DNA from 2 places in the Streptomyces yongxingensis genome. Region 1 is predicted to be linked to the other one. Evidence: riboswitches for the same ligand, from Rfam matches in the RefSeq annotation. Region 1 holds a riboswitch; the other holds the start of a gene.

Region 1 (3,726 bases):
GCACCGAGCCCACCGTGGACGCGGCGCGCGCCGTGGCGGAGCGGCTGCGGGCCGATATCCGGGCGGTCACCGGGCTGACCGGATCGGTGGGGCTCGCCGGATCCAAGATGCTCGCCAAGATTGGTTCGGAGCAGGCCAAGCCGGATGGCCTGGTGGTCATCGAGCCCGGGACGGAGCGCGATCTGCTCGGCCCCATGCCGGTGCGGACGCTCCCGGGGGTCGGCCCGGCCACGGCGGAGGCGCTGCGCCGGGCCGGGATCCACACCGTGGCCGAGACGCGGGAGGCGGGCGAGGCCGAGCTGGTGCGGCTGCTGGGCCGGGCCCACGGCGCGTCGCTGTTCCTGATGGCCGAGGGCCGGGACGAGCGGCCCGTCGTCGCCGAGCGGGACGCCAAGTCGATCTCGGTGGAGGACACCTTCGACGTCGACCTCACCGACCGCACCCGGGTGCAGTTGGAGATCGCGCGGCTCGCCGACCGCTGTGTGCGGCGGCTGCGCGAGGCGGGCCGCTCGGGGCGGACGGTCGTGATCAAGGTGCGGCGGTACGACTTCTCCACGCTCACCCGTTCGGAGACCCTGCGCGGGCCGACCGACGATCCGGCGGTGGTGCGGGAGGCCGCGGCGCGGCTGATCGACGGGGTGGACACCACGGCGGGTGTGCGACTGCTGGGGGTCGGCGTCAGCGGTCTGGCGGACTACACGCAGGAGGATCTCTTCGCTCAGGCCGCACAGGCCGCACAGGCCGCGCAAGCGGCCCAGACCGCTCCGGTCGCTCAAGCCGCTCACGAGGCCCTGGCGGGCGCCGGGCGTCCGCCGGGCCCCGAGAGACCGGAGCCCGTCGGAGAGGGCGCGGGAGGGCCGTCTGGGGACGCTGAGAAGCCGCGGCGCTGGCTCCCGGGCTCGGATGTCCGGCACGCCGAGTACGGGGCGGGCTGGGTGCAGGGGAGCGGGGTGGGCCGGGTGACCGTGCGCTTCGAGGAACCATGGTCGCCACCGGGCCGAGTACGGACGTTCCCCGTGGACGACCCGGCGCTACAGCCTGCCGACCCCCTACCGCTGCTGCGCCCGGACGCGGAGTCGGACTCGGAAGAGCCCGATGGTCCGGATCCGGCCCCGGAGGCAGTCGCCGACTCGGCCCCGGGAGAGGCCCCGGATGAGGCTCCGGACCCCGAGGCGGACCGGGAGGCGGTCGTGGGCCTGGCTCCGGAGGAGACCGCGGACCCGGCCCCGGAGGGGATCTCGGCCCCACACCCGGGTGAGGACATAGGCCCGGCCCCAGAGGAGGCCGAGGGCCGGGACGGGCAGGCCCCGGAGCCCGGTGGCCGGTCCGAGCACGGGCCCGGCCGGGGGCGGGGTCAGCCCGTGACGTCCAAGCCGTAGTGGTGGTAGAGCTGAAGCTCCTGCTCGGGGGAGAGATGGCGGCCTACCCCGAAGTCCGGGGCGTCCTTGATCAGGGATCGGTCGTACGGCACCCGCAGGGTGTCGCCGACGACCTCGCTCGGTTCGAGCGGTACGAAGACGTCCCGGCTGAACAGCCCGGTGCGTACCGCCGCCCATTCGGGCTCGCCGGTCGCGTCGTCGAGATAGACCTCGTCCACGGTGCCGATCTTGGCGCCCTCGCGGTCGAATGCCTTGCGGCCGATCAGGGTCCGCGGGTCGATATCGGTCTGCACGCTCTCTCCCACAGGTGGCAAACAGATGACAAGCACGTGGCAAGTGCCCATTGCTACCTACAAAAAGCCACATCGCCGCGCTCGGCCACTCGAACGCCCGCGACCGTCCCCCGTGGCAGAACCGCTGGTACGCTGACTGTGGCTGCAGACCCCGTGCGGGAGAGTCCTCCGCCGACGCTGTCGGAGGCGCCGAAGGAGCAAACCCTCCCCGGAATCTCTCAGGCACACGTACCGTGCGGGTGAGGTCACTCTGGAAAGCAGGGTGGGCCACGGGCGAGCAGAGCTCCGGAACCCCTCCTCACCGACGGTGAAAGCCGGTCAGGCGGTATGCGGGCCGGTGAAGCTCTCAGGTTGAGATGACAGAGGGGGAGGCCGTCCGGGCACCCGAGTCGCGGTGCCCCTCGTAGGTCGTCACAGACCAGGAGGCCCCCGCAGATGACCGCCAATCGCATCGCACTCTCCGACTTGGAATCTGGTACTCCGTTCGAGCAGCGCCACATCGGTCCGGACGGCGAGGCACAGGCCAAGATGCTCGCCCAGGTCGGCTTCGGCTCGCTGGACGAGCTGACCGAGGCCGCCGTACCGGACGTCATCAAGAGCACCGAGGCGCTGGACGCCCTGCCCCCGGCCCGCAGCGAGCCGGAGGTCCTCGCCGAGCTGCGCGCGCTCGCCGACCGCAACCAGGTGCTGCCGTCGATGATCGGCCTCGGCTACTACGGCACCCACACCCCGCCGGTGATCCTGCGCAATGTGCTGGAGAACCCCGCCTGGTACACCGCGTACACGCCCTACCAGCCGGAGATCTCCCAGGGCCGGCTCGAGGCGCTGCTGAACTTCCAGACCGTCGTCGCCGATCTGACCGGGCTGCCCACGGCCGGTTCCTCGCTGCTGGACGAGGCCACCGCGGCCGCCGAGGCGATGGCGCTGTCGCGGCGCGTCGGCAAGGTCAAGGAGGGCGTCTTCCTGATCGACGCCGAGTGTCTGCCGCAGACCATCGCGGTCATACGGACCCGCGCCGAACCGACCGGTGTCGAGGTCGTCGTCGCCGACCTGGCCGAGGGCATCCCGGCCGAGATCGCCGAGCGCGGGGTCTTCGGTGTGCTGCTGCAGTACCCGGGCGCCTCCGGTGTGGTGCGCGATCCGCGCCCGGTCATCGAGCGCGCCCATGAGCTGGGCGCCGTCGTCACCGTCGCCGCCGATCTGCTCGCGCTCACCCTGCTCACCTCGCCCGGTGAGCTGGGCGCGGACATCGCGGTGGGCAGCAGCCAGCGGTTCGGCGTCCCGATGGGCTTCGGCGGGCCGCACGCCGGTTTCATGGCGGTGCGCGACGCCTACGCCCGCAACCTCCCCGGCCGTCTGGTCGGGGTCTCGGTGGACGCCGACGGCGACAAGGCGTACCGGCTGGCGCTGCAGACCCGTGAGCAGCACATCCGCCGGGAGAAGGCCACCAGCAACATCTGCACGGCTCAGGTGCTGCTGGCCGTGATGGCCGGGATGTACGCCGTCTACCACGGCCCGGACGGGCTCGCGGCGATCGCCCGCCGCACCCACCGCTATGCCTCCGTGCTCGCCGAGGGGCTGCGGGCCGGTGGCGTCGAGGTGGTGCACGGCGCGTTCTTCGACACCCTCACCGCGCGGGTGCCGGGCCGGGCCGCCGAGGTCGTCGCCGCGGCCCGCGAGGCCGGGGTCAACCTCCGGCTGACCGACGCCGACCACGTCGGCATCGCCTGCGACGAGACCACCGGCCGCGCGCAGCTCGCCGCCGTATGGTCCGCCTTCGGGGCGGACGGCGGCAACGGCGACGCCTCCGGGATCCCGGGGATCGACGAGCTGGACGCCTCGGCGCCGGACGCGCTGCCCACGGCCCTGCTGCGCCAGGACGGCTATCTGGCCCACCCGGTCTTCCACCAGCACCGTTCCGAGACCGCGATGCTGCGCTATCTGCGGCGCCTGGCCGACCGGGACTACGCCCTGGACCGGGGCATGATCCCGCTCGGCTCCTGCACCATGAAGCTCAACGCGACCACCGAGATGGAGCCGGTCACCTGGCCCGA
Region 2 (3,726 bases), 5.6 Mb from region 1:
GAACGGCCGCACCCGGCCCAGCATCCAGTCGGCCACCGGATCGCCCTGCGCCACGTCCAGCAGCACCAACTGGACCTTCCACCGCACCGGCACCGAGCCGAGGGCGCGGCCCAGCGCCTCCACCGCGCGCGCCTGCCCCTCGGGGCCGGGCTCGTCGAGCTGCACCCCGACGAAGAGCGCCGGCTCGTCGCCCTCGACGCTGGCCAGGGCGCGCCGGGCGGTCCGCACCCCGGTGCCCTTGGCGAACTCGATCCCGGCGGCGGCCAGGAAGTCCACCGGCTCGTCCTGCCAGTCCGGTTCGAAGAGCCGCACCCGGCCACCGGTGGCCGGGCCGTCGAGCTCGGTACGCCCGGCGCGGCACAACTCCCGGACGGCGGGCGGAGGCAGCGGTACGACCACCGCGCCACCGGGGTTCACCGCGATGCCGAGCTGGGGCGGCAGCCCGCGGGCGAACTCCACGGCCGGGGCGACGGTGAAGGACATATGGGAGCCGACGAGCTGGAGGAACTGCTGCTCGGAGCTGAACACCGGGACATACGCGCCGCCGTCGATCTCCATCGTGGGCAGATCGAGGCTCGGGCTGCCCGGACCCCCGCCGTTGGGCAGGGGAATCCAGAGGTGGCTGCGCGAGAGCGTCTCGACGATGCGCGCTCCGGCCCCGGGGACGTCGACCGAGGCGGCCATCACCTCTTCGAGCTCATTGCCGGGAAACGCCGGATGCGCGGCATACCCGCCGTCCGGGAATCCTCCGTGCGCCGGGGCCACTCCGTACTGCTCCGGGAAGCTCATCCTCGTCCAACCGCCATCTCGTCCGACCTGCCCGAAGCACCCTAACCGCTGGGCGGCCCGGGGCCGGAGGGGGCGGCGGCGATCTCCACAGCACTTCCCCACCTCGCCCGGGCCCACCCTCGTCACGCTGTGTGATGCCGATGGCCGATTTCCGGCCACTCGAGGGAGAGGCGTGATCACTCGAAGGAGATGCAGCGCAGCGCGCTCGCGGTCGGCCGGTCCAGCAGCACCGCCGACGCGCACCCCCGCGGCGGCCGCCCCTCCTCCATCCCGGCGATCAGCCGCCGCATCGCGCGCAGGTGGCGGCCGAAGGCGTAGGCGGAGACCCCGCGGCCGCGGGCGGCCTGGCCCTCCAGCGCCTCCGTGGCGCCCACGTCCAGCAGCACCATGTGGAGGCCGCGGCCCCGGCGCCGCACGTCCCGGGCCAGCCAGCGGCGGACCCACGGCAGCGCGCCGCAGTCGTGCACCACGACGCTCACGCCCGAGCGCAGCGCCCGGCGCAGCCCGGCGTAGTGGGCGTACCGGACCAGCGGGCGGTAGAGCGCGTACGGCAGCCAGCCGGGCAGCCTGCGCTCCCACGCGTCCCGGGTGTTCTGCGAGTCCACCCTGATGACGACCGCGCCCGTCTCGTCCAGGAGCGGCACCGTCCGGTTGATCAGCGTGCTCTTGCCACTGCCCGGCAACCCGGAGGCGACCAGCACATCCCCTGCCGGAAAGCGCAGCTCACGCGGGTCCGCGCCGCCGCCCTCCGCCCCGGCGCGCAGATCGCGCACCGCGCTTCTCCGGCCGGGGCGAGCCGTCGACCCGGTGGGGGTGCGGCCACGCCGCGCCGGCAGGAGCCTCTGTGTCGTCGCGTACGTTCCCTGCCCATGCACCGTGATCGTCCTCCCAGGTCGGTCAACGCTGCTCGTACCCGCAGAGTGTCAAGAAAAGGTAATGTCGGGCAAGGCTGCCCCTGACCGGGCGGCCGGAGCCCGGTCGGATCGGGGCTTCCCTTCTCGGCCATACATGCGATGATGTCCGCGCAACTCCATACCGGCCGCTTGAATCCGCGCGGGAGAGTCCTTGGGTCTCGGCATCCGTGCCGGGTGTCCAGGGCGCCGAAGGAGCAAGTCCTCCCTTGAATCTCTCAGGCCCCGATACCGCGCGGACGAGGCAGATCTGAAAAGCGGGCCGCGCGGGCGCGGCTCCACCCAAGGTGCAAGTCGGGCCCCTTACGGGCGTCACGGCGAACCTCTCAGGTTCCGATGACAGATGGGGAGGACGCACGCGTCCTTGTCGTCCGTCCTCGCCGTCGCGCGACCCTGACCCCTGGAGCCTGAATCGTGACCGACGCCCCGCCCACCCCACGCCGTACCGCGCTGGACGCGCGGCACCGCGCGCTCGGCGCCACCATGACCGACTTCGCCGGCTGGGACATGCCGCTGCGCTACGGGAGCGAGCGCGACGAGCACACCGCGGTGCGCACCCGCGCCGGGCTCTTCGACCTCTCCCACATGGGTGAGATCTCTCTCATCGGTCCGCAGGCCGGGGACGCCCTGGACCACGCCCTGGTCGGCCGGCTGTCCGCGCTCGCCGTGGGCCGCGCCCGCTACACGATGATCTGCGACCACGAGGGCGGCATCCTGGACGACCTGATCGTCTACCGCCTCGGGGACGAGGAGTTCCTGGTCGTGGCCAACGCCGCCAACGCCCAGGTGGTGCTGGACGCGCTGACCGAGCGGGCCGGCGGTTTCGAGGCGACCGTAAGGGACGACCGCGACGCCTACGCGCTGCTCGCCGTCCAGGGGCCCGAGTCCCCGGGGATCCTGAAGCGCCTGACCGACGCCGACCTGGACGGGCTGAAGTACTACGCCGGGCTGCCGGGCACCGTCGCGGGCGCCCCCGCCATGATCGCCCGCACCGGCTACACGGGCGAGGACGGCTTCGAGCTGTTCCTGGCCCCGGACGACGCCGAGCGGGTGTGGGAGGCGCTGACCGAGGCCGGGGCCCCGATGGGCCTGGTGCCCTGCGGTCTCTCCTGCCGGGACACCCTGCGTCTCGAGGCGGGCATGCCGCTGTACGGGCATGAGCTGACCACCGACACCACCCCCTTCGACGCGGGCCTCGGCCGGGTGGTGAAGTTCGACAAGCCGGGCGACTTCGTCGGCCGCGAGGCCCTGGAGGCCGCGTCCCGCCAGGCGGACACCGTCACCCCGCGCACCCTCGTCGGCCTGATCGCTTCAGGCCGCCGGGTGCCGCGCGCCGGATACGCCGTGGTGGCCGCCGACGGCTCACCGATCGGCCGGGTCACCTCGGGCGCGCCCTCGCCGACGCTGGGCAAGCCGATCGCGATGGCGTACGTGGACCCGGAGTACGCGGGGCCCGGCACCGAGGGGGTCTTCGTGGACATCCGCGGTACCCGGGAGCCGTACGAGGTCGTGGCGCTCCCCTTCTACAAGCGCGAGCGCTGAGCTCCTCCGAGCGCGAGCGGGCCCCCGGCCCCTCGCTGAGCGGCGGCCGCGGCGGGCCCGGTGGTTCGCGTCCCGTCCCGGCCCAGCGCGTCCCCTCGGCGTCGTCTTCCCTCGGCGCCGCGTCCCACCAGCTAAGACCCGTTTCCCAAGCACTCCCCCGTATCCAGGAGAATCGGACCATGAGCAACCCCCAGCAGCTGCGGTACAGCAAGGAGCACGAGTGGCTGTCGGCCGCCGGCGAGGACGGCGTGTCGACGATCGGCATCACCGAATTCGCGGCCAACGCGCTCGGCGATGTCGTCTATGTCCAGCTCCCGGACGTCGGTTCCACGGTCTCCGCCGGTGACACCTGCGGTGAGCTGGAGTCCACCAAGTCGGTCAGCGACCTGTACGCGCCGGTCTCCGGCGAGGTCACCGAGATCAACGAGGACGTGGTGAACGATCCGGCGCTGGTGAATTCCGCCCCCTTCGAGGGCGGCTGGCT

Evidence for each region. Region 1 has a riboswitch for glycine ahead of gcvP (aminomethyl-transferring glycine dehydrogenase). Riboswitches for the same ligand answer to the same signal wherever they lie in the genome.
Region 2: linked by a shared signal. The riboswitch ahead of gcvT (glycine cleavage system aminomethyltransferase GcvT) and the one ahead of gcvP (aminomethyl-transferring glycine dehydrogenase) in region 1 are both predicted to bind glycine.

What each region holds. Positions count from the first base shown of each region.
Region 1 is NZ_CM145717.1:9,515,278-9,519,003, forward strand. It holds gene ACZ6TD_RS40650 (DNA polymerase IV) at 1-1,379, shown strand, start outside; gene ACZ6TD_RS40655 (PRC-barrel domain-containing protein) at 1,355-1,672, opposite strand; glycine riboswitch at 1,819-1,916, shown strand; glycine riboswitch at 1,918-2,042, shown strand; gene gcvP (aminomethyl-transferring glycine dehydrogenase) at 2,108-3,726, shown strand, end outside.
Region 2 is NZ_CM145717.1:3,904,698-3,908,423, forward strand. It holds gene ACZ6TD_RS16270 (enhanced serine sensitivity protein SseB) at 1-789, opposite strand, end outside; gene ACZ6TD_RS16275 (AAA family ATPase) at 966-1,664, opposite strand; glycine riboswitch at 1,834-1,944, shown strand; gene gcvT (glycine cleavage system aminomethyltransferase GcvT) at 2,115-3,242, shown strand; gene gcvH (glycine cleavage system protein GcvH) at 3,422-3,726, shown strand, end outside.